2 regions of the Hoeflea sp. EC-HK425 genome follow, and region 1 is predicted to be linked to the other one. Evidence: riboswitches for the same ligand, from Rfam matches in the RefSeq annotation. Region 1 holds a riboswitch; the other holds the start of a gene.
The links. Region 1 has a riboswitch for thiamine pyrophosphate ahead of SPHINGO391_RS23700 (YkoF family thiamine/hydroxymethylpyrimidine-binding protein). Riboswitches for the same ligand answer to the same signal wherever they lie in the genome.
Positions count from the first base shown of each region.

Region 1 (14,816 bases):
ATCGGTGTTCGTGCTGTTTTTGATGTATCTCGGGCTGATGGCGCTGCACAAGGCGATGGATGATCCGGCCCGGGCGGCGCGTCCCGCCGCGGTGCTGACGCTGGTCGGCTTCATCAATATCCCGATCATCAAGTTTTCGGTCGACTGGTGGAACACGCTGCATCAGCCGGCGAGCGTGATCCGGCTTGACGGTCCGACCATTCATGCCTCGATGCTCTATCCGCTCCTGGTGATGGCGCTCGCCTATACGCTGATCTTTTTCACGCTGCATCTGATGGCGATGCGTAACGAAATCTGGCGCCGGCGGGTGCAGACGATGCGCCGCCAGGCCGCGCAATCCATCGGTGGCGGAGCCTGACATGATGAGCCACGAAGCCTTCGTCTTTCTCTCCTATGCGGCAACGGCGGTGACGCTTGCCGGATTGCTGGTGTTCATCCTGCTTGATGGGCGGGCGCGGCGGCGCGAACTGACTGAACTCGAGGCGCAGGGCGTGCGGCGGCGGTCGAAATCTGCCGGCGGGTCCAGCTGATGAGCGAAAAGATCCACGACGAGGCGGCACCTGCCGCGTCGGGCCGTCGGCGGCTGCTGATCGCGTTTCTGCCGCTGGTGGTTTTCATCGCGCTATCGGCGGTGTTTCTCTACCAGCTCGGTTCCGGCAAGGATGCCAGCGAAATTCCCTCGGTGCTGATCGGCACCAGGGCACCGTCGCTCGATCTGCCGCCGCTCGAAGGGCTCAGCGCCAACGGAGCTCCGGTGCCGGCGCTCACCGATGCGGCGATCGAGGGCAAGCTTGCACTGGTCAATGTCTGGGCATCCTGGTGCGTGCCCTGCCGGCAGGAGCATCCGATCCTGCTTGAGCTGGCGCGCGATCCGCGGATTGAGCTCGTCGGTATCAATTACAAGGACAAGAACGACAACGCGCTGAGATTTCTCGGCGAACTTGGCAATCCGTTTGCCGCCGTCGGCGTCGATCCGGTCGGCAAGGCGGCAATCGACTGGGGTGTCTACGGCATTCCGGAAACCTACCTGGTCGCGCCGGACGGCGAGATCCTGTTCAAGCAGATCGGTCCGTTCACGGTTGAAAGCCTGCGCGACAAACTGCTGCCGGCGATCGAAAAGGCTGTTGCCCCGGCAAGCTGAGTGGTCGGTTTGCGCCGGCCTGCCCGTCTGTTTTCCACTGACCCACCGTTGGCTGTTTTTTATCGCGAAAGCCATCACGCCGCTCTCGCCTTGGCGCACCGGTGGCTCTATCTTTGCCTCATGAACACGTTCAAAACCTTCCACCGCCTGGTTCCCGACGGCGATACCCATGAGCGCGATGTCTGCACCACCTGCGGCTTCGTCAACTACCAGAACCCGCGCATCGTCGTCGGGTCGGTGGTCCGGCACGAAGGCAAGGTGCTGCTGTGCCGCCGCGCCATCGAGCCGCGCCGCGGCTTCTGGACAGTGCCGGCCGGTTATCTGGAGCTCAATGAATCGCCCGAGGACGGGGCGCGGCGCGAGGCGCGCGAAGAGGCGCTGGCACAGCTCAAGCTCGGTGAGCTGCTGGCGGTCTATTCCGTTCCGCATCTGAGCCAGGTGCAGCTGATCTGGCGCGCCGAACTGATCGATCCGGAGGCCGGCGGGACATTGTTCGGGGTGGGCGAGGAAAGCCTCGAGGTCAAGCTGTTCGACTGGGACAATCTCCCGGTCGACGAAATCGCCTTCCCCACGGTGCACTGGATGCTCGGTCACGAGCGCGAGGTGATGGCGAAGGGGTATGCCGGGCCGTTTGCGAATCCGGGGTAGGGTTTCGCTCCCGCTTCGAGTTCCCCAGCGGGCTAGACGGTCCCCAGCGGCTTAAGCATCCGGTTCTGAATGCTCGGTGACGCAGTTGGGTATCGTCTCCAGTCTCACACCCGCCCGCTGGCCGAGAGCATGACGGCGATGGGGCGGGTTGTCCTGATCTCGGCGAAGACCAGGACGAGACTGGCGGTCATCGGCACCGCCAGAAGCGCACCGGGCAAGCCCCACAGCGTGCTCCAGAATGCCAGCGCCAGGAGCACGACCAGCGGGCTGAGGTTGAATGCGCGGCCCATCATGCGCGGCTCCAGATAAGCGCCGACGAGAACCTGCGCTGCGGTGAGCGACGTGAGCACCACGCCCGCCATCCACAGGGTGCCGAACTGCGCAAGGCTGAGAAGCACGGGAAAGATCACGCCGATCAGCGAGCCGATATAGGGAATGTAGTTCATGAAGGCGATCAGCACCGCCCAGAACAAAGCGAACTCGATGCCGAGCGCCAGCATGATGACGTAGGAGATTGCGCCGAGGATCAGGTTGACGGCGGTCTTGACGAACAGGTACTCGCCGATCCGTTCGTTGATGCGCGCGAGCAGCGACAGCGCGCGCGCGCCGGCCTCCTCTCCGCCCAGCGCGTTCACCACCTTTCGCGCCATCATGCCGCGTTCGGCCATGAAGAAGCTGGCATAGAGCACCACCAGGAAAAGTGTCCCGCCAAACCCGCGCAGCGAGGCCAAAGCCGGCGCAATCCAGGATCCGAAATCCACCTGGTCGAGCGTCGCCCGCCGCAGGTTTGCCCAGGTCGGCTCGTCGTCGATGCCGAGCAGGCTGGCAAAGCGGGTGACAAGCGCCTGAAGATTGCTTTCGTAACGCGGCAGGGCTGCGGCCACCTGTGCGATGTTGTCGATGACCAGCACGAAGAGAAGCACCACTGCCAGGACGAAGGCAAGAAGGATGAGCACCCGTCTTGCCCAGGCCGGCAGCCGGCCAATGATGGGGAGGCCCTGCATGCTCTGGGCGGCGGTGGAGAGCACGTAGACCGATATCGCCGCGGCAAGAATCGGGATCAGTACCGGCTTGCCGATCCAGATCAGCCAGCCGATCATCAGGGTGAGCGCTGTGCCGTAAGTCGCGTTCCGCATTCCCGTCGTGACCCTCGCGGCGTTTCTAACCCTTCGCCTTTTCCTCATCCTCTTCCGGCAGGGCATGCCGCTGCATCAGCGGAAGCTGCATGATGGTGAAGACGATCGACAGCGGCATGTTGCCCCAGACCTTGAAGGCGATCCAGAAGTCCGTGGAGAAATTGCGCCAGATGACTTCGTTGACCACCGCCATCAGAAGGAAATACAGGCCCCAACGCATGGTCAGGATGCGCCACCCCTCGGCGTCGAGACGGAAGGCGGAATCGAACACGTAGCCCAGAAAGGACTTCTTGAAGAGGAGTCCGCCGAGAAGGATGACACCGAACATGGTGTTGATGATCGTGGGCTTGACCTTGATGAAGATCTCATCCTGGAGCCAGAGCGTCAGGGCGCCGAAGACCAGCACGATGACACCCGAGAGCAGCGGCATGATCGGCAGGGTGCGGGTCAGCGCCCAGGAGACACTCAGCGCGATCGCGGTGGCGATCATGAAGCAGGCGGTGCCGACGAAGATCGGGCCGCCGATATCGGCCAGGAACGGCACCCGCTCGGCAATCCATTCGCCGCGCGCATTGGCGAAGAAGAAGACCAGGAGCGGTCCCAGTTCCAGCACCATCTTCAGCAGCGGATTGATGCGCTTGCGGTCGGGGGCGTTGGGATCGCTTTCGAAAATGTGCGGTGCCGTGTCGCCGGCCTCCGGATCCGCTGGCCGGGGTGTTGTGCTGTTGCGGTCGTTCATTTTGGTTCTCCGGCGATTGCCGAGGCGAAATCGGCCGCCTCAAAGGGTTCGAGGTCGTCCACGCCTTCGCCGACACCGACGAAGTAGACCGGCAGTCTGTGCTTGGCGGCGATGGCAACGAGAATGCCGCCGCGGGCGGTGCCGTCGAGCTTGGTCATCACCAGGCCGTTGACGCCGGCGACGTTCTTGAAGATCTCGACCTGGTTCAAGGCATTCTGGCCGGTGGTCGCATCAAGCGTCTGCAGCACGGTGTGCGGCGCCTCCGGATCGAGCTTGCCGATGACGCGCACCACCTTGGCGAGCTCGTCCATCAGCTCGGTGCGGTTCTGCAGGCGGCCGGCGGTGTCGATGATCAGCACGTCGGCGCCATCCTCGCGGGCGGTCTCGAAGGCCTCGTAGGCAAGGCCGGCAGCATCGGCGCCGAGCCGGGTCGAGACCACTTTCGAACCGGTGCGCTCACCCCAGATCTTGAGCTGCTCGATGGCGGCAGCACGGAAGGTATCGCCGGCTGCAAGCGTGACTTTCAGCCCGCCGGAGCTGAGCTTGGCTGCGAGCTTGCCGATGGTGGTGGTCTTGCCGGTGCCGTTGACGCCGACCACCAGAATGACATGCGGCTTGTGGCTGAGATCAAGCTCCAGCGGTCTTGCCACAGGACCCAGAACCCTGGTGATCTCGTCGGCCATCACCTTCTGCACTTCGGCCGGAGAGATGTCCTTGCCGTAGCGGGTCGAGGACAGGGCGTCGGTGATCCGCATCGCGGTCTCGACGCCGAGATCGGCCTGCAGCAGGATGTCTTCGAGCTCCTCGAGCGTCTCCTCGTCGAGCTTGCGCTTGGTGAAGATGCCGGTGATCTGGCCGGTGAGCTGGCCCGAGGTGCGCGACAGGCCCTGGCGCAGGCGCTGCCACCAGTTTCCTCGGTCCTCGACGACCGGTTCGGGCGCCTTTTCCGGCTCCGCCTGCGAGACCGTGTCGCGGACCACGAGCCTGCGCGGCTCCGAGGTGGCTGAGGGCTCTGAGCTGGCTACGGGTTCTGCTTGCGGCTCAGGCGCGGGCGGGATTGCCGGATCAGCGGTGAGATCCTCGGGTGCCTGCTGAACCTCGTCCGTGGAGCCGGTACCGCTGCCTTCGGGCACGCCGGTCGCGGCTGGACTGCTGGCGTCGACCGGGAGGGGCGGTTCTCCGGCATGATCTTCATCAGCGGGCGCAGGCGTCGGTCGCGCGGCGTTGCCGGCCGTCTCGGGGGTGAATTGCATGGCGCCGCCGTCGTCCGGCAGGCTTTCGCTGGCCGCTGTACCGGACGGGTCCTGGTCTCGCGCTTCCAGTGCGGTTCCCGCGTCGGGCGCGGGGGCGGCGGGAAGCGTGGGATCGGAGGAAAGTGCATCGGGCGCGACGCCTTCCTCGGCCGCTTTGCTTGTATCCGCAGCAGCGTCGTCATTCCTGGGAGCGCTTTCGACCGTACCGGCGTCAGCATCGGTGGCAGAGGCTGGGAGCGGCGGCTCACCGGCATGGGATTCATCCGCCGGTGCCGGGGATTCGCCGGCGTTTCCAGCCGCTGTTTCCGGTGTGAACTGCATCTCGCCGTCGCGTGGGAAGGCCCGTCCGGTAGCCGCTGCGTCGTCTGTCACCGGTTCTTCGCCGGCGGGTTGGGCTGACGTTTCCTCGGCGGGTTCGGGCGCCGGCGCCTCTTCCTTGTTCCGCCCGAAGGAGAAAACCTTTTTGATGAAGTTGAGCGCCATTCCGGTCCTGTATCTTGTTGCGCGTCAGCCTGCGGCGACGTCTGCGATTTCCATATGATCCGTTACGGCGATCTCGCCGGTCAGGTGATCTGCGGTGCGGCCACTGACCCTTACCAGCGCCATCTGGCCCCGTGGCGCGCCGGGCGCAACCACCGGGGTGAAATTTTCTGTCCGCGCCGTGCCAGAAAACTCGACCATAACCCTATGTGTTTCAGCCGCCGCCGCCATCGCCGAGAGATGGGCATCATAGGCTTGTTCACCGCGTTCCCTCAAGCGCGCCGCGCGTTGCTTGATGAGCGCGCGATCAAGCTGCGGCATGCGCGCCGCCGGAGTTCCCTGCCGCGGCGAATAGGGAAAGACATGCAGGAATGCCAGGCCGCATTCCTCGACGATGTCGAGCGAACGGGCGAACATTTCCTCGGTCTCGGTCGGAAAGCCGGCGATCAGGTCAGCGCCGAACGCAAAGCCTGGCCGCAAGTCCCGCACCTGGCGGCAGAATTGAACCGCATCGTCGCGGCTGTGCCGCCGCTTCATGCGCTTGAGGATCAGGTCGTCGCCATGCTGCAGCGACAGGTGCAGATGCGGCATGAAACGCGGTTCATTGGCAATCAGGTCCATCAGGGCTTTGTCCACCTCGATCGAATCGATCGACGAAAGCCGCAATCGCTTGAGGTCAGGTACCTGTTTGAGAATGGTCCTGGCCAGAGTACCGAGGGTCGGGCCTCCCGGCAGGTCGGCGCCGTAGCTGGTGGCGTCGACACCGGTGATGACGACTTCCTGGTAGCCGTTGCCGACCAGTTTTTCGATCTGGCTGACCACCGCCCCCATCGGCACCGAGCGGGAATTGCCGCGGCCATAGGGGATGATGCAAAAGGTGCAGCGATGATCGCAGCCGTTCTGCACCTGCACGAAAGCCCGGGTATGGCCTTCGACCGCCTCGATCATCTGCGGCGCGGTCTCGCGTACCGACATGATGTCGTTGACGCGGATCTTCTCGCTATGGGAGACGCCGAAATCGGGCAGACCGCGATAGGTCGCGGCCTGGCCCTTGGCGTCGTTGCCGATCACCGCATCGACCTCGTCCATGGCGGCAAATGTTTCGGGTTCGGTCTGGGCGGCGCAACCCGAAACCACGATGCGGGCGTGCGGATTGTCGCGGCGTGCCCGCCGGATGGTCTGGCGCGACTGTCGCACCGCGTCGGCGGTTACCGCGCAGGTGTTGACCAGGATGGCGTTGTTGAGGCCCGCCGTTTCGGCGGCCTTGCGCATGGTTTCCGATTCGTAGGTGTTGAGCCGGCAGCCGAGGGTAAGAACGCGAACGCCGCTCACGCCGCCGCCTCGTCCGCCTTCCAGTCTCCGGTCAGCGGATCGACGGTTCCCGAGAATTCCCATTCCGCCGGTCCGGTCATGATCACGTGGTTGGAGGCGCGCCAGTCTATGTGAAGCGGGCCGCCGGGCACATTGACGGTCACGCGTCGGCGGGTGCGATCGGTGCGCGCGGCGCAGACCGCGGCGGCACAGGCGGCCGAGCCACAGGCGCGGGTGAGGCCGACACCGCGTTCCCAGGTCCGAAGATCAAGCGTCTGGTCATTCAGGACCCGGGCAATCGAGATATTGGCGCGTTCGGGAAAGATCGGGTGATTTTCCAGCAGAGGCCCGAAGCGCTCGAGATCATAGGACCAGACGTCCTCCTTGACCCAGAAGATGGCGTGCGGGTTGCCGATCGACATCACCGAAGGCGAATGCAGCACCGGGTCGTCGATCGGTCCGACCTGCAACTCGATGCGGGTGGTGTCATAAAACTCTTCGGCCAGCGGGATCCGGTCCCAACGGAATTCGGGCACGCCCATGTCGACCGAAATCAGCCCGTCTTCATGCTCTTCGGCGGTCAGGATGCCGGCAAGCGTCTTGAAGGTGAAACTCTTGCGTCCGGTTTCCGAGGCGAGCGCCTGGACAACGCATCGTGTGCCGTTGCCGCAGGCCTGGGAGCGGGAGCCGTCGCGGTTGAGAATGTCGATGCGGTAATCCACGCCGTCGATATCGGTGTCGTGGATTGCCATGATCTGGTCGAAACCGGTGCGGTCGCCGCTTGCCAGCGCAATGGCGGCCTCTGCGGTCACGGCATCAGTTCTGCCACGCATGTCGATGACGACAATGTCGTTGCCCAGTCCGTTCATCTTGGCAAAAGGAACCATCGATCCCATCGCGTGCACCCGTTGTTGCTCGGGCTCTATATGGCTGAAAAGCCGCGTGATTACCAGTGCCGGCGCCTATCGGGCGTCGGCGCGGGTTCCGGGTTGCGTCCTGAAAAGCCAAAAGCCGAGGGCAGGGAAAAGCACCAGTTCGGCCAGCAGCGACGGCAGCACCTGCATGGCGAGAATGGTATCGGTATCGCCGGAGGCAATCCGCATCAACCCGCCGACGAAAACCAGCGCGCACATGGCGATCAACGCGGTGCGGAAATGGGCGACAGCGAAGGAGCCGGCGAGCAGCACAAGTCCGACGCCAAGCCAGACACCGCCAACAAAGCGGGCGTGATTGTCCTGCACGGCAAACCGCGCGGGGTCGGTGACGGTGATGAAATCGGTCGAACCCTGCCAGCCCAGGGTGCGCATTCCGCCCAGACCGAGATCAAGGCCGAGATAGATGATGATGGCACCAGCCAGCATGAGAACCAGTCTGAGAGCCATGGCAAAGTGTTCCTAGCAGAATTGACGAGACGGGATGTGCGGTATCGCCGTTTGAGAGGAACCGGCGTGGGCGATGCATACACGTTGTTGCGTGCCTGTCCAACTGTCTTGCGGATCAGGCATGCCGAATTGCCGGTCAGGCGGTCAGCGGATGTTCCCAGGCTTCGCCGACATGCAGCGGCCGGAAGCGGTCCCTGGAAACGCCTTTCTCGGCGAGCCTGGCCTGCAGCACCTCGGCGGGCGCGTCGCGGCCCTCGTCGGTGAGCTGGAACGTGCCCCAGTGATGGCCAAGCGCAAATTCGGCGCCCGACAGCAGGAAACCATCGATTGCCTCGTCCGGGTTCTGGTGCTGGTCCTTCATGAACCAGCGCGGCTCGTAGGCGCCGACCGGCAGGATCGCGGCGCGGAAGCTGCCATGGCGCTCGCGGGCATTCCTGTAAGGCCGGCCGTTGTCGAAGCCGGTGTCGCCTATATGCAGGATCTTGCCGCCCGGGGTTTCGAGCACGAAGGCCGCCCAGAGCGCCATCGAGCGGTCGTTGACGCCGCGCGCCGACCAGTGATGGCACGGTTCGAAATGCACCGTCGCCGGGCCTGACTTGATCGACTGGCCCCAATCGCCCGTCATCACCCGCATGGTGGGAACGTGCGACTTGATGATGGCGTCATTGCCAAGGGGCGTGATGACCAGCGGATTGTGCGCCAGTCTCAGCCGCGCCAGGGTTACCAGGTCGAGGTGGTCGTAGTGGTTGTGGCTGAGCAGCACCAGATCGATGTCTGGCAGGTCCTCGAAGGCGATGCCGGGTGCGGTGACGCGCTTCGGCCCGGCAAAGGAGAGCGGGCTGGCGCGGTCCGACCAGACCGGATCGGTAAGGATGTTGAGCCCGGCGGTCTGGATCAGCATGGTGGCATGGCCGACCATGGTGATGCGCAACCGGTCGCCTTCCACGCGCGGCTCCGGGCGGGCTGGCGCGAACGGGCTCTTGACGGATCTGGGCCAGCTTGCCTGGTTGCCGCCGAATTTCCATTTCAACAGATCGGAAAACCCCTTGGGCTCCGCGCCGTCAGGGTTGAAGAACCGCACCCCGTCGAAATGATCGCTGAGCGGACCGGAATGATAGGGATTGGAATTGCGTGCGACAGCCATGGCGGTCCCTGATGCGCCAACCCCGAAAAGGGCCGCGAGTGCTGAAAATTTGAGAAAGGAGCGACGTTTCATGGTGGGAGATATGGTGGGGCGGCGGAAGGGTTCAAGAGAAGAGGGTTGCGGGATAAGAGGGTTGCGCTGCCACCGACTGCCGTACGGTTGCAGCAGGCTCGCTGCAATCTCTGGCCCTTTTGCAGAAATGCAGTTCTTGGCCGGGCCAGATCTGATGGCCCGCGAGATATTTCGGCTCATGGCAAAGCTTCATTAGGAAAACGCGGTTATGACTGGATCAGAAGTAAATGGACAGCGCGCAGTGAGCCCGCGCTGCCTGATTGCCTGAAGGACTGACAATGAGCTTTTCGACCCCGATCCTGCTTGTGATCGCGTTGCTCGCGATCCTCGTGGTCGGGCGAATCATCAGATCGCCGCAAGCACCGGGGCGAGTGGCCTTCGGGCTGGCAGCCGTGGCATCGGTCTGGTGGATCGCCATGGTCGTGCTCCGCCTCAACAGTGAGGAGCTGTCGGACAAGATCCTGTTCAGCAGGCTGGCCTGGTTCGGTATCGTCGCGACACCGCTGTTCTGGTCGGCAGGATTTCTCGACCATGCAGGCTTCAGCCAGGTCACCAGGCGCCTGCCAATCACGATCATGCTTGTGATCAGCGCGCTCGCCGGTTTGGCCGCCCTGACGGATGGCTATCATCACTGGATCTATACCGGCGTCATCAACGAAGAACGGCCGAGCTTCTCGCACGGATGGCTGTTCTACGCGCTGTTGGGGGGGATGTATCTGTGCATGCTGCTTGCCTGCCTGATGTCGATTTCCCAATTGAAGCGCGCCGCTCGTCTGCACAGGCGTCAAATGGTGGCGCTCCTGATCGCAACATGCGTACCGTGGGGATGCAACGCGGCTTTCGTGCTGTTCGAGTTCCGGCTGTTCGATGACGATCCGACGCCCTTCGCCTTCAGCGCGACGGTGATGGCCGTGCTCTTCGCGCAACATCGCGGAAAGCTGTTCATTGCACCGCCGATTGCCCGGGACATCATTTTCTCTATTCTGCGCGATCCGATCATTGTGCTTGATCCAAGCGGTCTGGTTCTCGAGACCAATCCCGCGGCAGAAAAGCTGACAGGGTTCAGTGCCGAAACCGTGGGGACGAAGCTTCCGCCTTCCCACCCGCTGATGGCCTTTATCGCAAGAGATACCCAGGCCGAATCGACGAAGCCGATCATCCATTTCGAGGCAATGGAGACGATTTTCGAGGTATCTGCGCAGCCGCTGGAGCGCTGGGGCCGGCAAGGCAGCGTCATGGTTGTGTTGCGCGACGTCACAGTGCGCGAAGCCGCGCAGAAAAGCCTCGCGGATGCCGGGCAGGCGCTGAAGCTGCGGCTTGAGGAAAACCTGCGCCTGCAGGAACAGCTCGAACAGCAGGCCTTTCACGATCACCTGACCGGCCTTTACAATCGGCGTCACGCCAGCACCGTCATCCCGCCCGTTATATCCAGCGCGAGCGAGGAGGCGCCGGTATCGCTGATCGTCCTGGATCTCGATTACTTCAAGCAGGTCAATGACCGGTACGGGCACGATGTCGGAGACAAGGTCCTGTCGAGTTTCGCAAGCATCCTCAGCGACAGCCTGCACGGCTCGGAAATGGCGTTCCGTCATGGCGGCGAGGAATTCCTCGTCGTGCTGCCGGGCACGAGCCGCGACCAGGCGCTCGAACGATGTGCCAGGTGGCGGCACGAACTTGCCACCCACAGCATTGTGGAACTGAAGGGCGTCGCGTTGTCCTTCTCGGCCGGCATTGCACTTGCTCCCCAGGCCGGAACGTCGCTGACGGAGTGCACAAAAGCAGCCGACGTCGCACTTTACCGGGCCAAGATCTCCGGACGCAACACGGATATCGTCTGGGGCGAGCATCTTGACGGCATAGCTGGCGAAGGGCCTGCCGAAAGCGGCAAAGCGGGCGACCGCCGCGCACGCCGGGGCAGGGCCAGCCTGTAAGGCGGTGTTGCCGCACGCCGGGTCGCCCACGATGTCGGCGGTGGCTCTTTCATCCGTTCGTTGACACGGCAATCTTGCTCCAACCCGCAGCCCTGAATGAAACCGCAGCGCTGGCAATGCCGTTGCGAACGCGGCAGAAAAATCTGTCGCGGCGGCGAACGAAAGCACTTGCATTTGCATGTAAAGCCTGTTGAATACGCCTCACCACAGGGGTGCCGCGTAGAGCCGCGGCTGAGATGCGGGCGCCAAGCCCACGGACCCTCGAAGCTGATCTGGATAATGCCAGCGTAGCAAGGAGGAACCAAGATGTTCGCAGGCGCGCAAGTATCCCTTTACCCCATGACCGACGGGTTCGTGGATGTCATCCTGTCGTCGCTTTCGGCGCTTGATCCGTATCGCGATCGTCTCAGGATCGAGACCGACGATATCTCCACATTGGTTGTCGGGCCGCCGGAGGTGCTGTTTCCGGCGCTGCGCGACCTTTACGTGGCGGCCGCTGCCAGCCGGCATCACGTGGTGCTCAGGGCGACGCTGTCGCGTGGCTGTCCGGGCGAACCCGACGATCCGATCTGCCAGACCAATGCGCTCGCTAATCCGTCCGAGCCGCTCGGCTCGCGGCAGGCGGCGGCACTTGCCGCGCTTGGCGACGCGCCGCAGACCGGCGAGACCGCCCGGGCGCAGTTTTCGCTTTACGTGATGGGCGCGGGCGACCACATGGCCGAAATCATGGGCTGCATCGATTTTCTGAAATCGAGCGGCAGTTTTGACCGGTCGAAGAATTTCTGCACCCGGCTGATCGGTGATTCGGGGCCGGTGTTTGCCACCCTGCAGGAAGCCTTCTGCCGGTTCGGGCCGCCCGCCGGTCACGTGACCATCGATCTGACGGTTTCCGCCAACAGCCCGTCCATCGGCTGATTCCATGACAGGTTCATCGTCCGGCGCGCCGGCGGCGCGGCCTGGTGGCTGCATGCCGTCCCTCATTCGCACCGCTTCAACCCAGATCCGCCAGGGCCTGCCTGCCATTCTCAGTGTCGCGGCGGCACTTACGGCGTGGGAAATCTACGTCCGTGTTTCGGGCATTTCGGCGCTGGTTCTGCCGGCGCCGTCGCGGGTGATCGGCCAGATCGCCGCCAATCGCGAGCTGTTGTGGGCCAACACGCTGCCGACGCTGCAGGCGACGCTGACGGGTTTTGCCTTCTCGCTCACGCTTGCCTTTACGCTCTCGGTGCTGATCGATTTCGTTCCTCGGCTGAGGCGGGCGCTGTTTCCGGTGTTCGTGATCAGCCAGACCCTGCCGCTGGTGGCGATCGCGCCGCTGGTGGTGTTGTGGTTCGGCTTCGGGCTGACGCCGAAGATCCTGCTGGTGGCGCTTGTCACCTTTTTCCCGATGCTGATCGCGCTGGTCGACGGTTACGACTCGACCGAACCCGAGATCGAGGCGCTGCTCGGTTCGATGGGCGCGTCCCGGGTAGGCATCTTCCGCCGCGCCCGGTTTCCCTCGGCGATGCCCTACTTCTTTGCCGGCTTGCGGATCTCGATCACCTATGCGGTGGTGGCGGCGATCTTTGCCGAATATGTCGGCGCCCGCGCCGGGCTCGGCATCGTCATTCTCAACGCCAAGAACAGCTTCCGGCCGGACCTGATGCTTGCCGCCGTGGTGATCAGCTCGGCCCTGACGCTTGCCCTGTTCGGGGCGACGGCGCTGATGCAATGGATCGTGCTCGGATGGCGGCAGGCGGGGGCGGGGCGATGAGCGCGCTCGAACTGAGCAAGATCGGTCTCTCGCTTGGCGGCATGCCTGTGCTCGATAGTGTATCGATGCATGTTGCTCAAGGCGAGTTCGTCTCGATACTCGGCCCTTCGGGCTGCGGCAAGTCGAGCCTGTTGCGGCTTCTGACTGGGGCGCTCAGGCCTGATCGCGGCGAGATCCGGGTCGGCGGCGCACCGCTTGATCAAAGCCCGCAAGCCTTTGCCTTCATGCCGCAGCGCGACGCGCTGATGCCGTGGCGGCGGATCATCGACAACGTCATCCTCGGGCTCGAGGTCCAGGGTCTGGGCCGCGCCGAGGCGCGGGCAAAGGTGCAGCCGCTGTTTGCAACCTTCGGACTGGATGGCTTTGAACGTCATTACCCGGCTCAGCTTTCGGGCGGCATGCGTCAGCGCGCGGCGCTGATGCGCACCATTGTCCAGGACCGGCCGGTGCAATTGCTCGACGAGCCTTTCGGGGCGCTCGATGCGTTGACCCGCACGGAGATGCAGCGCTGGCTGGAGAGCCGCTGGCAGCACGCGCACTGGACCACGGTTCTGGTCACCCACGATGTGCGCGAGGCAGTGGCGCTGTCGGACCGGATCTACGTGCTCTCGCCCCGTCCCGCCCGCATCATCGCCGAATTCGAGGTGCCGGACCGCCGTCCGCGCCTCGGCGCCCCGCTTTCGCCCCGGGCCATCCGCCTCGAGGCCGAACTTCTCGACACGCTTCTCACCGAAACCGGAGACTGATCATGAAACATCTTCTCACAGCCCTTGCGCTGATTGTTGCCGTTCCCGTGCAAGCAGCCGAAAAACTCACCGTGGCGCTCGACTGGACGCCCAACACCAACCATGTCGGGCTTTATGTGGCCCAGGCCAAGGGCTGGTTCGCCGACGCAGGCCTCGATGTCGAGATCCTGCCCTACACCGACACTTCGTCGGGCACGCTGGTTGCCACCGGCGTGGCCCAGTTCGGCATCCTGAGCGCCGTCGGTTTTCACAGCCAGCGTTCCATGGGGGCCGACATGACGGCAGTGATGGCGGTTGTACAGCACGAGACCGGGCGGCTGGTGTTCAATGGCGACCGCGAGGACATAAAGCGCCCCGCCGATCTCGATGGCCTCACCTATGCCGGCTTTGGCAGCGCCTGGGAAAATGCGCTGATCTCCTCGATCATCCGCCATGACGGCGGCGAGGGCAGTTTCGACACGGTGACGCTCGGGACCTCGGCCTACGAGGCGCTGGCCAATGGTTCGGTCGATTTCACCCTGGAAGTGAGTACCTGGGAGGGGGTCAATTCGGTCCTGCTCAACCGCCCGCAACGCTGGTTCAACTATTCCGACTATGGCGTACCGGACCAGCACACGACCTTTCTGGGCGGCAATTCCACTTGGCTTGCGAAGAACGGAGAGACCGCGAGCGCCTTCGTCGAGGCTGCGCAGCGCGGTTACGCCTTCGCCGCGGAAAATCCGGCCGAGGCAGCCGATATCCTGGTTTCTGAAACCGCCGGCATGCTCTCCAATCCGGAGCTGGTGCATGCCTCGATGGCAGCGCTTGTCGAAGGCGGGTATCTGCGTGATCCGGGCGAGCCCGTCGGTCTGATCGATCCCGAACTGATCACCGGCATCACCGGGTTCCTGTTTGAGGCCGGCATCCTGCGTGACGCCAATGGCGACGTGCACAAGGAGATGCCGGATGTTGCGGGCTGGTACACCAACCAGTATCTGGCGCAATAGAAACAGCGGCTCAAGTGCTGCCCGGACCCGCGTTCACCGTTCCGGGCAGCGCATGCCACCAGACAGGAAAAAGTTGACCGCCCTACGTGGCTAT
Region 1 is NZ_LR701572.1:4,399,184-4,413,999, forward strand. It holds gene SPHINGO391_RS23640 (heme ABC transporter permease) at 1-358, shown strand, start outside; gene ccmD (heme exporter protein CcmD) at 360-530, shown strand; gene SPHINGO391_RS23650 (DsbE family thiol:disulfide interchange protein) at 530-1,141, shown strand; gene SPHINGO391_RS23655 (NUDIX hydrolase) at 1,262-1,789, shown strand; gene SPHINGO391_RS23660 (AI-2E family transporter) at 1,894-2,925, opposite strand; gene SPHINGO391_RS23665 (septation protein A) at 2,951-3,664, opposite strand; gene ftsY (signal recognition particle-docking protein FtsY) at 3,661-5,400, opposite strand; gene mtaB (tRNA (N(6)-L-threonylcarbamoyladenosine(37)-C(2))-methylthiotransferase MtaB) at 5,425-6,729, opposite strand; gene dapF (diaminopimelate epimerase) at 6,726-7,604, opposite strand; gene SPHINGO391_RS23685 (DUF4345 domain-containing protein) at 7,671-8,090, opposite strand; gene SPHINGO391_RS23690 (MBL fold metallo-hydrolase) at 8,227-9,306, opposite strand; gene SPHINGO391_RS23695 (diguanylate cyclase) at 9,585-11,237, shown strand; TPP riboswitch at 11,436-11,549, shown strand; gene SPHINGO391_RS23700 (YkoF family thiamine/hydroxymethylpyrimidine-binding protein) at 11,544-12,152, shown strand; gene SPHINGO391_RS23705 (ABC transporter permease) at 12,205-12,990, shown strand; gene SPHINGO391_RS23710 (ABC transporter ATP-binding protein) at 12,987-13,736, shown strand; gene SPHINGO391_RS23715 (ABC transporter substrate-binding protein) at 13,739-14,722, shown strand.

Region 2 (14,816 bases), 150 kb from region 1:
CACGACCGGGATGCTTTCCATTCTCGGTGCCACCCAGGACGACATCGAGGAAATCCTCAAGGGGCTCGGTTATCGCGCGGACGCGGTTCCTGCCGAAGAGGCGCAGGTTCATCTTGCCGGTCTCGAGGCCGCGCAGGCGGAAACCGCTGGTGGAACTCCCGAGGGCCCCAAGGTTGAAGTCGTGGTTTCGCGAACTGCCGCGGACCGCCCGCTCAAGCCCGCCGCACCGGCCCAGGAACCTTCGACCTCAGCGGAAACTTCCGAAGACGCCGCTGCCGAAGCTGCTTCCGATGCCGCGCAATCCCCCGCGGCCGATAACGCACCAACGGCCCAGCCGGCCGAGGCGGCAGCCGAAAATGCTGCCGGTGAGACCGAGGCGCCTCAAGGTGATGCCGCACAGGCTGACACTGCTGAAGAAGCGGAAGCGCCGCGTCCGGTGCTGCTGTGGCGGCCCGGCGGCCGTCAGGACGGACAGCGCGGGCCGCGCAATGCGCCCGGTGAAGGCCGAGGCCGTCGCGACGGTGGCAACCGCAACGCCCGGTCCGGTGAGAAGCAGGATGGCGAAGCTGCAGCCGATGGCGAGGGCCGTCCCAACCGGGGCCACCGCGGAAAGCCGGGACACCAGGGCAAGGGCGGACCCGGCCGGGGCGGCAAGGGCGGACATGGCAACAAGCCAGGCCACGGCGGTGATGCGAACCGTGGCAACCGCAACGACCGGCCGCAGCGCAAGGAGAAGCCTATCGATCCGGATTCGCCCTTCGCAGCTCTGGCAGCCTTGCGTGACCAGCTGAAGAAATAGGCACGGGTCTGGTGGAGCAGAGCGAAAGACAGCGGATCGACAAATGGCTGTTCTTCGCCCGAATCCTGAAATCCCGAACGCTCGCCGGAAAATTCGTTTCCGGCGGCAATGTCAGGGTCAACCGGGAGAAGATCGATCAGCCCAGCGCGCAGATCAAGCCGGGTGATGTCCTGACCATCTCGCTTGAGCGGCGGATCCTGGTGCTCAAAATCCTTGGCTGTGGCCATCGCCGTGGACCGGCACCTGAAGCGCAACTGCTGTACGAAGACCTGACGCCAAAACCGACCGAGGCAAGCAAGGCCGAAACGGTAGCGGCGCAGCGCGAGCCCGGTTCAGGCCGGCCGACCAAGCGTGACCGGCGAAAAATAGATCAGTTTCGCAATTCGGACGATGACGCATGAAATTGTCTTGACCTATGACACTGAGGAGAAGCTCATTCGCCAATCCCGCGCATGGGGAGCGAGGTTTATCCGCGAGCGCCTTGCTGCGGCGCTTTGGCGGCATCTGATGTCTTGCAATACGGCGTCAAAGCCGGTACCTCACCGCCGTTGATCGTGACAGCTGCGGCTTTGCTCTCTTGAGCGCGATGTCCGCTGTGACGCTCTGAAAATGATGTATCTGTGGTCCAGCAGGAGCCAATCTGGCCGAACCGCATATGCAGCAGTTTTAAGTGCTAAGGCGTCCTTTTGCGCGTTTGATTGAACGCGCGGCGTCTTAGGAGCCTCAGGAGAGACGTATGACCTATGTGGTGACTGATAACTGCATTCGCTGCAAATACATGGATTGCGTTGAAGTCTGCCCGGTGGATTGTTTCTACGAGGGCGAGAACATGCTGGTCATTCATCCTGACGAATGCATCGATTGCGGCGTGTGCGAGCCCGAGTGCCCCGCCGAAGCCATCAAGCCGGACACCGAGCCCGGGCTTGAAAAGTGGCTCGAGGTCAACACCGAATTTGCCGACAAATGGCCGAACATCACAATCAAACGTGAAGCCCCGGACGACGCGAAGGAATTCGACGGCCAGGAAGGCAAGTTCGAGAAGTACTTCTCTCCGGAGCCCGGCGAAGGCGACTGACAGGGCCCGAGACGGTCAGGATTTTGCTGCAACGCGGCGTTGGGGCCGTTGCACCGCCGCACGATTAACCAAATCGCGGCACGATTTGCGCCAGCCTTTGGGAGGGCTCGCGCAAATCATTGATTTACACCATTTTTTGTGATACATATCTTATTACTGACATCTTCAAGGCGCCGCCAGGGCGAAACAAGAAGCAAAAACGGAAGCAAACGTCCCTCACAGCGGTGGTCTTTTCCTTGCAGCGCGATGCTGCCGGATTGCCTTATTCCGCGCGGTGACCGGCTGCGGCTTTTTGCCTTGTCCAGCTCTTGAAAGCGTTGTCAGTGCGATCGGCCTGCCGGCCATCGCAGGACCGGTCCGGGCAAGTCATGTCCGGCTCCCAGTGTCCGTTTCCGTAACAGGGAGTTTTGAAAACGCATGACAACCCAGCAGAAAAAGCCTTCACAGAGACAGGGTTTCAAGACCGGTGAATCGATCGTCTATCCCGCCCACGGCGTTGGACAGATCGTTGCAATCGAAGAGCAGGAAGTCGCAGGCCACAAGCTTGAATTGTTTGTGATTGATTTCGAAAAGGACAAGATGCGCCTCAAGGTGCCGGTCGCCAAGGCGTCGACAATCGGCATGCGCAAATTGTCGGAAACAGATTTTGTCGAGCGCGCACTGAAGGTCGTTCAGGGCCGCGCCCGGGTGAAACGGACCATGTGGTCGCGCCGTGCGCAGGAATATGATGCGAAGATCAACTCCGGCGATCTGATTTCGATCGCGGAAGTGGTTCGCGATCTCTATCGCGCCGAGAACCAGCCGGAGCAGTCCTATTCCGAACGCCAGCTTTACGAAGCGGCGCTTGACCGGATGGCGCGTGAACTGGGTGCCGTCAACAAGATGTCGGAAACCGAGGCCGTGCGCCTGATCGAGGTCAATCTCAACAAGGGCCCAAAGCGTGGCAAGGCCAATGATGAAGAGGGTGCGCAAGAAGAGGCTGCATAATCCTCCAAACGTACATTCTGGTAGTGTAAGCCCGGGCCGCCCAGCGCGCCCGGGCTTTTTTTCCCATCCATAGGGCGTGAGCTGATCGGTCTGCAGGCCAGTCGTACAGGATTGGCCCAGCCCCGGATTTGCCGCGAAATCCAAGCCATACGTGAAGTATGGATCTCCAAGGGCAAGGCTGCATGTGGCTATGAATGCCTGCTGGCGGGGGCTGTTGCAACGGTCCTCGGGCTGGGGCTGGCTTAGCCAGAATTTTGCCGGGCCATACCTGGCGTATGGATCGAATACTGCTCGTTCGAATACTTCTCTTGATGTTTCCTCAGTGTTTATGGAACCATTTCGATGCTGTTGCCTTCACCTTAGTGGTGGTTAGACTGCTTCGGCCCTGTTTGACCCGATCACGCCGATGTCATCGGTCGTGATGATCCGTTCTCCGCCCGCGTGCGTAGAGTGAGTAAATCAGTCGAAAAGACCGGAGGGTGTCATGAAAGCGATTTCCGCAAACAGGCAGATGGTGCGAGCCGCAATGGCAGCGCCGTACCTCGAGCGAGAGCAGGAACACGACCTGGCTGTTCGCTGGAAAGACGAAAAAGACCAGGACGCCCTACACCAGATTACAATGGCGCACATGCGACTGGTGATTTCCATGGCGGCGAAATTCCGCAATTTCGGGTTGCCAATGAGCGACTTGATACAGGAAGGCCATGTCGGCCTGCTCGAGGCAGCGGCGCGGTTCGATCCGGGCCGGGATGTGCGCTTTTCGACCTATGCAACCTGGTGGATCCGGGCTTCCATTCAGGACTACGTGCTGCGCAACTGGTCAATCGTGCGTGGCGGCACCAGTTCCGCCCAGAAGGCCCTGTTCTTCAACCTGAGGCGGCTCCGGGCGCGGTTGGCGCAGGACGATCCCTCGCTCACCGAGAGCGCCATTCACTCGCAGATCGCAAACACGCTTGGTGTCCACGCCAAGGATGTGGAGGTGATGAATGCCCGGCTTTCCGGCTCCGATTCCTCTCTCAATGCACCGATGTCGAATGGTGACGAGGGCAGCGCCTCCGACCGGATGGATTTCCTCAAGAGCGAAGAGCCTTTGCCCGACGAGCAGGTGTCGACCATCATCGACGAGGAACGCCGCAATATCTGGCTCGATGATGCGCTCAACACACTTAACCCGCGGGAATTGCGGATCATCCGCGAGCGGCGGCTGAGCGAAGACGGTGCGACGCTTGAGTCACTCGGTTCGGAACTCGGTATCTCCAAGGAGCGTGTGCGCCAGATCGAGAATCGCGCGCTGGAGAAACTGCGCGCCGTGCTGACGACCTCGACGCCGGAAATTGCCAGCCTTTAGAGCCTGCCATTTTTCGATGACGTTGTTTGAGCCTGGTCTTGCGCGCTCCGAACGGTGTCGCAGGATGCTGGCGGCGCTTGCGACGTGCCACCTTATGGTTCGACAGCCCGTCGGATAAGTTCGCTTTCAGCTGGAGATGATTGATCGAAAAGGCTGCAGCCGATTGCGGCCTGAAGCTTTCACTCACCGGTCCGTGACAATCTTGACCTTCTGGCCGGGCGCGAGAGAACTTCCGGGCGCAACCGCATTGAGCAGTCTGAAAAGCTCAACCTTGCGCTCCACGCCCCGCATGCGGGCGGCAAGCGAAGCCACCGTGTCACCGGGGGCTATGGTGACGATGCGGATGCGCAGAGGCTGCAGCTGCCTTATCTCCATGGCGGACATCCTGCTGAAGCCGGCGCGAACCACCGAGGCCGTGGGCTCCAGCCTGTCACTGCCGGTCGGGGCGGCGGTCAGGAACCGGTAGATACGGTCCTTCAACCGGATCACGGTGATGTCGAAATCCCACTGATCCGCCCTTGCCCGCGCAACAGCCGCAGGCAGACCGTTGACACTGGTTTCCCGGATCGAGGCTGGATCAAGCCCGGTCACCCAGCCGCTGGCGATGTAATCGGACAAGGACTGACGGCCGTTGTCGGTCACGCCGTCAAAGCGGATCGCAAGATCCCCGGGGCCGGTCGCCAGGACCGCGTCTGCATTGTTGTCGATGCGGAAGCCATTGGGTACCCTGAACTTGATACCCAGCACCGGGTGCAGGAATTCGGTGCCGCGCACATAGCCCTCATTGGGGCTGTCGCCAAACAGCAATCCATCAATGCCCTCGAGATAGTAGTCGCGACCGCGGTCACCCACACCTTCCATCCCGAACGCCCTGGCATGGTTCTTGGCAAGCTGCACCCGCTGGGGTGCGTTGGGGTGACTTGCCAGGAAGTCGAGGCTTGAATCCGACTCGGGATCGACCGAGCTGAACTGCTGATTGGCATTCATCGATTCAAGAAACCGTGCCGCTGCATAGGGGTCGTAGCCGGCTTCGCCGAGCATCCGGACCCCGATGACATCGGCCTGCAGTTCCTGGTTTCTCGAAAAGGCTGCGAGCGAGAGTTTGCCGCGGGCGACCGCGCGCCGGCCATCGATTGAATTGGCGAACAATTCCTCGGCCACCTGTCCGGCAAGTTCGACTTCCTGTTCGCGCCGCTGGCGTTCGAGGCCGTGATTGGCGGTGACGTGGGCCATTTCATGCGACAGGACGGCAGCCACTTCCGAGGCGTCATTGGCAAGCGCAAGCAGACCGCGGGTGACATAGAGATAGCCGCCCGGCAAGGCGAAGGCGTTGACCGCGGGAGAATTGAGCACGGTGATGCGATAGGCCTGGCTCGGGTTCTCCGACACCAGCGTCAGGGCACCGACGATGCGGGCGACCAGCCGTTCGGTCTTGGCATCCCGGAATTCTCCGCCATAGCTGGCGATGATGCGCGGATGCTCGTTGGCGCCGATGCGGGTGCGGGGGTCGGAAGCCCCTGCCTTCTCGGCGGTCTGCGGCGTCGCCGATGGCGCCACTGTCGGTTGATAGACGTCGACGCCCAGTGTCTGGCACGCGGACAAAAACAGCAGGCTGCCGGACAGGAGCAGCGCAGCGCGCAGCCGGTTGCGGAGGGGCGGGGATATCAATCTTGTATGGGGCGCAGCGATCTTGGCCATGGTCCGGATTGTTTTCTGGTCATCGTAATGCCGGGACGGAAGCTGAAAATCTCACAGGCCGGAATTTAAGGCTCTGGTCTATCCCAATTTGCGCCGGTTCTCCAGTGCCAAACGCTCGCGGCTAAATTGTGGCGCCGCCTCGTCTTTTGGCTCCGTTGCCAAGATATGCAAGCAAGTCGGGCAGATCTGCACGGTCGAAGAATCCCGCGGCAGGTGCGTCCGCAGCGATGCGGCCCCTGGCTATGAACAGAATCTGATCAGCCGCGGCACTGGCTTCATCGGGGTCATGGGTGACCATCAGCACGGTCGCACCGACTTCGGCGCGGATCTCGAGCATGAGGTCGAGCATGTCGGCGGCAAGCCCCGGGCCGAGCCCGTCGAAAGGTTCGTCAAGCAGGAGAACCGGCCGGCGCCGGACAAAAGCGCGGGCCAGCGCCACGCGTTGCTGCTCGCCGCCTGACAGGGTTGCCGGCATCCGCTTGCCGAAGCCCCCGAGGCCGACACGGTCGAGCGCGTGATCGACCTGCGACCAGGCGGTTCTGTCGAGCCGCAACGCCGGATCGAGCCCGAGGCCGATATTGGTGCGAATGTCGAGATGGGCAAACAGATTGTTGTCCTGGAACACCATGGAAACACCACGTTCGGACGGCGCGAGACGGGTCACGTCCTTGCCATTGAGTCCGATGCGGCCTGCAGTCGGGGTCAGGAACCCGGCGGCAAGGTTGAGCAGGGTCGACTTGCCTGCCCCAGAAGGTCCGAGAATGGCGGTGACGGATCCGGCAGCGCGTTCGAAGGAAAATGCGGCGCTGAGATCGCCAATGCCAAAGGCGACGTCTTCGAAGGCTATTGCCGGCTCTTGCGTCATCGCTCCTCACTTCGCTGGCGGTTTCCCAGCCGGTCGGCCAGCACCATCAACCCCATCGTGATGCCTCCCAGAAGCAGCGCCAGGCCGGCGGCGTCAGCAGTCCGGTAACTACCAAGTTTCTGATAGAGCAGCCAGGGCAGGGTGATGATGCGGTCGCTGCCGAAGAGCGCGATCGCGCCCAGATCACCCAGTGACAGGGCCACCGCGAAGACGAAGCCGGTCGCCAATGCCGGCATCATGGCCGGAATGTCGATCTGGCGCAGGCGGTTGAGGCCGACGAGCCCGAGGGACACGGCAAGACGTCCATTGCGTTCCATGGTGTTGCGGTGCGCGGGTTCGATCACCCGCATGACAAAGGGCAGCGCCATCAGCGCATTGACCAGCACGATCACTGCGAGCGGGGCCAGCAGCTGGCCGGTGGTGCCTCCAAACATGAGAAACCAGCCGGCACCGAGGACGACCGGAGGCACCAGCAGGGTCAATGAGCCGGCAGCACCTGACAGTCCCGCCAGAACAGCGAGTATCGGTGATCCGGGACGATTACCCGCCGAATAGCGGCCACGGACAAGCAGACTTGCAATCAGGACCGAAAGGGTGGCAGCGGCAATGCCGATCGACAGGCTGGTCACCGCCGCGCGCCAGAACAGAGTGTCGCCAAGAAGTCGGGGCAGGTTGGCACTCAACCCGGACACCAGAACTGCAAGCATGGGCGCGGCGACAAAAACGAGGCCCAGGCCGATCAGGACAGCGTCGGGCAGCATATGCAGCCCACCGCGGACATCCGGACGACTGGTGCGGCCGCCGCTGGTCTGTCCTTCTTCCGTGGGAACCGAGAACAGTCTGAGGAAGAGCATGACGATGAGGGTCAGTCCGACCTGTATGAATGAAAGCAGCACGGCGCGGCCTGGATTGAAGTCAAAGCGCAGCGCCTGGTAGATCGCCACCTCCAGTGTGGTTGCGGCCGGTCCGCCGCCCAGTACCAGCACCAGCGTGAACGAGGTAGCGCAGAGCATGAAGACCAGCCCTACCGCACCCGCCGCTGAACGGCGAATGGCAGGCCATTCGACAAGGCGGAACAAGGAGAAACCGTTCATGCCGAGATTGGCCGCGGTCTTCCAGTATTCGGCTGGCAGGCGTTCCAGCGCCGGCAGGATCAGCCGTACGGCAAGCGGCAGGTTGAAGAACACGTGGGCGATGAGAATACCGCTGAGTCCGTAGATCGAAAAGGGTGTCTCGAAGCCCAGGACGGACAGGCCCTTGTTGGCGATACCATTACGGCCCCAGATCTCGATCAGGCCGAGCGCGGCCACCAAGGGCGGCAAACCGAGTGGGACGGCAAAGAGGCTGATGAGCCAGCGCCGCCCCGGAAAGACGGGGCGGCGGGCAAGCGAACGGGCCAACGGTACGGCAAGCAAGAGGCTGAGAAAGGTCGACAGACCCGCCTGCAGCAGCGTGAACCGGGTGATGCGGAACAGGTAGGTACCCTGCTCTGTCGATGGAGCCGCTTCGATGCCTTGTGAAATCAGCACGGCGACGGGTGCCGCCAGCCCAAGGCCGACACACAGGAGGGCGCTCCATCCACCCGTTCTCGCTGTGCGGTGTTCGGCCCGGGTCAGCATGACAGCCGGTTCAGCGGCTCATGGCGCCGAGCCATTCATCGATCCAGGCAGCGCGATTTTCGGCCACTTCCTCCGGCGAATAGAGGAATGTCCTTTCCGGCGATACCAGCGTGGCGAAGGCTTGCGGCAGGTCCATGGTGACCGGTGCTGCCGGCATCATCCAGTTGTTGGTCGGGATCTCGTTCTGGAACCCGGGCGTCATCATGAAGCTCAGGAACTGCCTGGCGAGATCCTTCTCGGGCGCGTTGGCGAGCAGGCCTGCGACCTCGATCTGCAGGTAGTGACCTTCGGAGAATTCAGCGGCCTGGTAACGCTCGGTGTCTTCGGCGACCATGTGGTAGGCAGGCGAGGTGGTGTAGGACAGCACCATCGGCGCTTCGCCCGAGGTGAACAGGCCATAGGCCTCCGACCATCCCGGCGTCACGGTCAGTACGCGCCCGGAAAGCTTCTCCCAGGCCTGGGCGGCATCATCGCCATAGACAGACTTCATCCAGAGCAGCAGACCAAGCCCCGGGGTCGAGGTGCGGGGATCCTGGATGACGATCTTTTGCTCCGGGTCGCCCTCGACAAGCTCTTTAAGACTTGCGGGCGGGGTGCTGATCGCCTCACTGTCATAGACCACGGCAAAATGGCCGTAATCATAGGGAATGAAAACGTCGTCGCTGAAATCGCCGGGAACCGAAACGGCACCGGTATCGAGATCGTGGGCCTCGAACAGGCCGGTGGCCTTGGCTTCGGCGACCAGATTGGTATCGAGCCCGAGCACGATGCCGGCTTCGGCCTTTTCACCCTCGAGCTTGAGACGGTTGAGGAGTGCCACGCCATCGGCGATGCCCACCCATTTCAGATCACAGCCGCATTCGGCCTCGAATGCTGCCTCGATCTTCGGGCCCGGCCCCCATTCGGCAATGAAGCTCTCATAGGTGTAGACGGTCAGCGACCTGTCCGCGCTCAACGCCGGGCTGGCGGTGAACGGGAGAATGGCTGCCAGGGCAGCCGCAGGGAAGAAACGGTACTTGCGCATTGCTCGCGCCTCCTTGGTTCGAAAAACAGGAATAGGCGCGGTGTGCACGTCTAATCCCTCCGCCGGTACAAACCGGATCAGGTTCTTCGGGTTGACCGTCAGGTCTCTCAGCCCGGCAGACGCCAGGCACCCCGTTAGAGCGAGACAAGACATAGAATTTCTTCCAGACGCTGGCAAGTGCGCGCAAAGCTGCTATTGGCATGCGCCATGAGTTCAAATTCCACATTTGCCATCCTGCTCGGCGGGGCGCTCGAGATTGACGACCGTGTCGTGGAACTGACCAGAGGCGCGCGGGCGATCGCGGCCGATGGCGGCATGCGGCATGCACAGGCCCTCGGACTTTTGCCGGAAGTCTGGGTCGGGGATTTCGATTCCACGCCGCCCGAGCTGTCCGAGACACATGCGGCCACGCCGCGGATGCCGTTCCCGGCCGAGAAGAATTTCACCGATGGCGAACTGGCCATCGAACAGGCGATCGAACGCGGCGCGACCCGCCTGGTGCTGATCGGCTCGTTTGGCGGCGCCCGCACCGATCATGCGCTGTCACATCTGCTGCAGGCCGTCACGCTGGCAGAGCGAGGTCTTGACGTCGTGCTGACCTCGGGCGCCGAGGAAGCGGTTCCGCTCTTGCCGGGATCGCGTGAGCTCAATCTTCCCGCCGGCTCGCTGTTCTCGGTCGTTGCCTTTACCGCCCTCAAGGGTCTTTCGCTTTCGGGTGCGAAATATCCGCTTGATGAAGCCGACATTGCTTTCGGTGCGTCGCGCACCATCTCGAATGTGGCCGAGGGCCGGCTGACGGCCAGCCTGAATTCCGGACGGGCCCTGATCATTGCCCGTCCTCACGACTTTTCCGGAGCCTGAGCATGGCGCCTCCCATTTTGAAACTTGACGATATCGGGCTTTCCTTTGGCGGTACGCCGCTGCTTGACGGGGCCGAGCTGCAGGTCGAACCGGGTGACCGGATCTGCCTTGTCGGCCGCAACGGGTCGGGCAAGTCAACCCTGCTGAAGATCGCCGCCGGACAGGTTGAACCTCAGACAGGCGAAATCTTCAGGCATCCGTCCTCGACCATCCGCTATCTGCCGCAGGCGCCGGATTTCGACGGCTTTGCCACTGTCCAGGCCTATGCCGAGGCGGGTCTGGGGCCAAGCGATGATCCGTACCGGGTCAGCTATCTGCTGGAGCATCTGGGGCTGGATGGTGAAGCCGATCCTCAGACGCTGTCCGGAGGCGAAGCCCGCCGCGCGGCGCTGGCGCGGGTGCTGGCGCCGGAACCGGATATCCTGCTTCTGGACGAGCCGACCAACCATCTCGATCTTCCGACCATCGAATGGCTGGAAGAAGAACTGACACGCAGCCGCAGTGCGCTTCTGGTGATCTCGCATGACCGGCGGTTTCTCGAGCGCGTCAGCCGAATGACCATATGGCTTGACCGGGGCAGGTCGCTCAGGCTTGACCGGGGATTTGCGCATTTCGAGGCCTGGCGGGATTCCGTGCTGGAAGCCGAGGAGCTTGAGCAGCACAAGCTTGGACGCCAGATCGAGCGCGAGGAACACTGGCTGCGCTACGGCGTGACGGCACGGCGCAAGCGCAACATGCGGCGGCTGTCCGACCTCAAGACCATGCGCGCCGAGTTCCGCGGCCACAAGGGACCGCAGGGGCGGATCAATGCGCAGGTTGCCGAGGGGCGCGATTCGGGCAAGCTGGTGATCGAGGCTGAAGGCATCTCGAAGAGCTATGACGGCGCGCCGGCGGTGGTGCGCGATTTCTCGATGCGGATCAACCGCGGCGACTGTATCGGCATTGTCGGCCCCAACGGTGCAGGCAAGACGACGCTGCTGAAGATGCTGATCGGCGAACTCGAGACCGACACCGGTTTCGTGCGGCACGGTTCTAAACTCGACATCGCGGTTCTCGACCAGCGACGCGAGGTGCTCGATCCGGAGGAAACGCTGGCGCATTATCTGACCGACGGGCGCGGTGACAGCCTGATCGTCAACGGCGAAGCCAAGCATGTCACCGGCTACATGAAGGATTTCCTGTTCCAGCCAGAGCAGGCGCGGACCCCGATCCGCAACCTATCCGGCGGCGAGAAGGCGAGGCTGGTGCTGGCGCGGATCCTGTCGCGCCCGTCGAACCTGCTGATCCTTGATGAGCCGACGAACGATCTCGACATGGAAACGCTTGATCTGCTGCAGGAGGTGGTCGCGTCCTATCCGGGAACGGTGATCCTGATCAGCCATGACCGTGATTTTCTCGACCGTACGGTGACCTCGACGCTGGCGCCGGCGAACCCTTTGGAGCCGGACGGGCGCTGGATCGCCTATGCCGGGGGCTATTCCGACATGCTGGTACAACGGGGCACGGAGGCGCGGGAGACCAAGGCCCGCGCAGCGCAGGAAAGCGGCAGCGCGGCCCCGGCGCCGAAACCGCAGGCAGGCAATCGCGATGCATCGCGCAAGCTGTCCTACAAGCAGAAATTTGCGCTGGAATCGCTTCCGGTCAAGATCGAGGAAGCGCAGGCGAAGCTTGCGAAAATCGAGGCTGAAATGGCTGATCCCAAGCTGTTTGCCAAGGACCCGGACGGGTTTGCCGCCCGGGCCAAGACCCACGACGCCCTCAAGGGCGAGATCGAGGCGATGGAAGGCGAATGGCTTGAGCTCGAGATGTTGCGCGAGGAAATCGAGGGCAGCTGAATATAAAATCGCGCCCGCGGCATCTCGCCCCGGGCGCGACAAATCCCGATTGATCAGAGCGGGGCGGAATCAATCCGCCTTTGTCACCGAGGCAATGACGAAGGTGTGCAACTCGTCCGCACCGTGATCGCGGATGGAGATGTATTCCCCGGTCTTGAAGACGTGATTGGACAGTCTGAAACCGGTTTCATCGTCGTCATCATCTGCGGGGTCATAATCGAATGCCCAGCCGACTTTCGGGTGATGGACGAGATAGCCCAGTTCCGAGCGCTCGCCATCCCAGAACCGCACCACCGTCGAAGATGACGGCGCCTTTTCCCAGGCGGCCTTGTCGAGATGGCCTTCCTGGTCCAGCGGCGCATGAATGTCATAGCCGCGATGGACGTTGCCTTCGGGGAATTCCTTGTTGCGGGCCATGACCAGATGGATGTGGTAAAGCGTCATGTCATTCTCCAGTTGATGCTCTCGGCATGTTCAGACTCATCCTGTCGCGCCCTTGCGGGCGCCGCCTTGATCTGGCGCAAACCGTCGTCGCGGGGAAATGCCATTCCCGCGAACGGGTTGCGTCCCGCGCCCGAGTGTGGTGTTGAAGATGCGATCGAACCAAGCCGCCCGACAGGCGGTGTATGGAGGAAGTATGCAGTTTGAAGGCACGTCCGCCTATGTGGCGGAAAAGGATCTCACCGTTGCGGTCAATGCCGCGATCCGGCTCGAGCGGCCGCTTCTGGTCAAGGGTGAACCCGGCACAGGCAAGACCGAACTTGCCGTGCAGATCGCCAGTGCGCTGGGACTGGAGCTGATTGAATGGTCGGTGAAATCCACCACAAAGGCGCATCAGGGGCTGTATGAGTACGATGCGGTCAGCCGGTTGCGCGACAGCCAGCTTGGTGATGAGCGTGTCAACGACGTGGCCAACTACATTCGCCGTGGAAAACTCTGGGAAGCTTTTGCAGCCGACAAGAAGACGGTGCTGCTGATCGACGAGATCGACAAGGCCGATATCGAGTTTCCCAACGACTTGCTGCAGGAACTCGATCGCATGGAGTTCTTTGTCTATGAGACCGGCGAAACGATCCGGGCCAGACAGCGGCCGATCGTCATCATCACATCGAACAACGAGAAGGAATTGCCCGACGCATTTCTGCGCCGCTGCTTCTTCCACTATATCCGTTTTCCCGACATGGAGACGCTGCAGCGGATTGTCGATGTGCATTATCCGGGGATCAAGCAAACACTGGTCCGCGAGGCCCTGACGCAGTTCTACGAGATCCGGGAGACAGCGGGGCTGAAGAAGAAACCCTCGACGTCCGAGGCGCTGGACTGGATCAGGCTGCTCGTTGCTGATGACGTGGCACCGGAAGCCCTGCGTGGGGACGCCAAGAACGCGTTGCCGAAACTGCACGGCGCGCTCTTGAAGAACGAGCAGGATGTCCATCTTTTTGAGCGGCTGGCATTTTTGGCAAGGCAGCGCGGCAATTAGTTCTTGCCGGTAATTAATTGGCTAGGTTTGGCTGTTAGCTTGGGTGGCTCCGGACACTCGCGAAAGGCCGATCAACTTGCCGTATGCCACCCTGTCATATGAATGGCTTGGACCTGCAATCTTCCTGTCCGGCGGTGGTGCATTCCTGCTGCTTTATCTGCATGACCGCAAGCAGCAGGCTGCGTTGCGCCTGTCCGGTGCCTATCTCTTGTCGGTGGTCGGCTTTATTGGGGTCATGCTGGTCGATACTGACCGTCAGCCAGCCTACCAGGCGCTCATCCTGGGATCGCTTTTTGCCGGCCATTTCCTGTTGTTGTGGGGGGTGGCCTCGCTGTTCGGCAAAGATGTGCCATGGCCGCCCTATGTCCTGGCGGTGTTGCTGACTGCCGGCGCGGCACTCTACGCAAACCACCAGGGGCCGTTGTTCTGGGTGCGGGTGATTGCCGTCAGCGGGTTCGCGAGCTTTGTCTATCTGATGTGCTGTCTGCTGGTCTGGCGCGCGAGAAGCCACCGGGTCGATCTGGTGCTGGCATCGGTGTTCCTGATCCAGGCGGGGTTGTCCGCGAGCAGGGTTGTCAGGGTGGAGATCTCAGACGTCGATTTGACAACACACAGCGCCTTCAAGAGTTCGCAACTTGCTTCGTCGATGCAGACAGAGAATGCCATCTTCGCGATCATGATCGGGCTTGCGCTGTTTGCCCGTTACTCGGTGACGCTGGTGCAGCATTTGCGCCGGCTTGCGGAAACAGACCCGCTGACCGGGTTGCTCAACCGTCGTGCCTTCGAAGCCAGGGTGCAGGCACTCAGGGCGGCCTCCGCGCCGTTGCCAACGGGCCTGATCATCTGCGATATAGATCACTTCAAGCGCGTCAATGATCGCTACGGTCATGAAGTCGGAGATCGTACGCTCAAGGCGTTTGCCCGGCTGTTGGAAAGGGAGACGCCACAATCAGCCCTTTGTGCCAGGCTTGGCGGCGAGGAATTCTGCATCCTGGTTGCCGGTCTCGATGACGAGGCGATCCGGCTTCAGGCCATACACCTGCGCAGCGCGGTCGAGCGGCTGCATATTGCCACCAGCACCGGAAGCCTTCGACTGACGGCGAGTTTCGGCTACTGCGAGCTTGCTCCCGGCGACGATCTGCCGAGAGCCTTGGCAGAGGTAGACGCGGCCGTGTACCAGGCCAAGAGTGATGGCCGCAATCTGGTGCGGCGCGCCGGTTCGCCA
Region 2 is NZ_LR701572.1:4,551,460-4,566,275, forward strand. It holds gene SPHINGO391_RS24365 (helicase-related protein) at 1-799, shown strand, start outside; gene SPHINGO391_RS24370 (RNA-binding S4 domain-containing protein) at 811-1,200, shown strand; gene fdxA (ferredoxin FdxA) at 1,536-1,874, shown strand; gene SPHINGO391_RS24380 (CarD family transcriptional regulator) at 2,292-2,861, shown strand; gene SPHINGO391_RS24385 (RNA polymerase factor sigma-32) at 3,346-4,209, shown strand; gene SPHINGO391_RS24390 (M48 family metalloprotease) at 4,393-5,907, opposite strand; gene SPHINGO391_RS24395 (ATP-binding cassette domain-containing protein) at 6,029-6,772, opposite strand; gene thiP (thiamine/thiamine pyrophosphate ABC transporter permease) at 6,769-8,391, opposite strand; gene thiB (thiamine ABC transporter substrate binding subunit) at 8,402-9,415, opposite strand; TPP riboswitch at 9,453-9,559, opposite strand; gene SPHINGO391_RS24410 (thiamine diphosphokinase) at 9,623-10,276, shown strand; gene SPHINGO391_RS24415 (ABC-F family ATP-binding cassette domain-containing protein) at 10,279-12,111, shown strand; gene SPHINGO391_RS24420 (hypothetical protein) at 12,181-12,555, opposite strand; gene SPHINGO391_RS24425 (MoxR family ATPase) at 12,749-13,591, shown strand; gene SPHINGO391_RS24430 (GGDEF domain-containing protein) at 13,668-14,816, shown strand, end outside.
Region 2: it holds a riboswitch for thiamine pyrophosphate, as region 1 does, so the genes downstream of both, thiB (thiamine ABC transporter substrate binding subunit) here and SPHINGO391_RS23700 (YkoF family thiamine/hydroxymethylpyrimidine-binding protein) in region 1, are expected to answer to the same signal.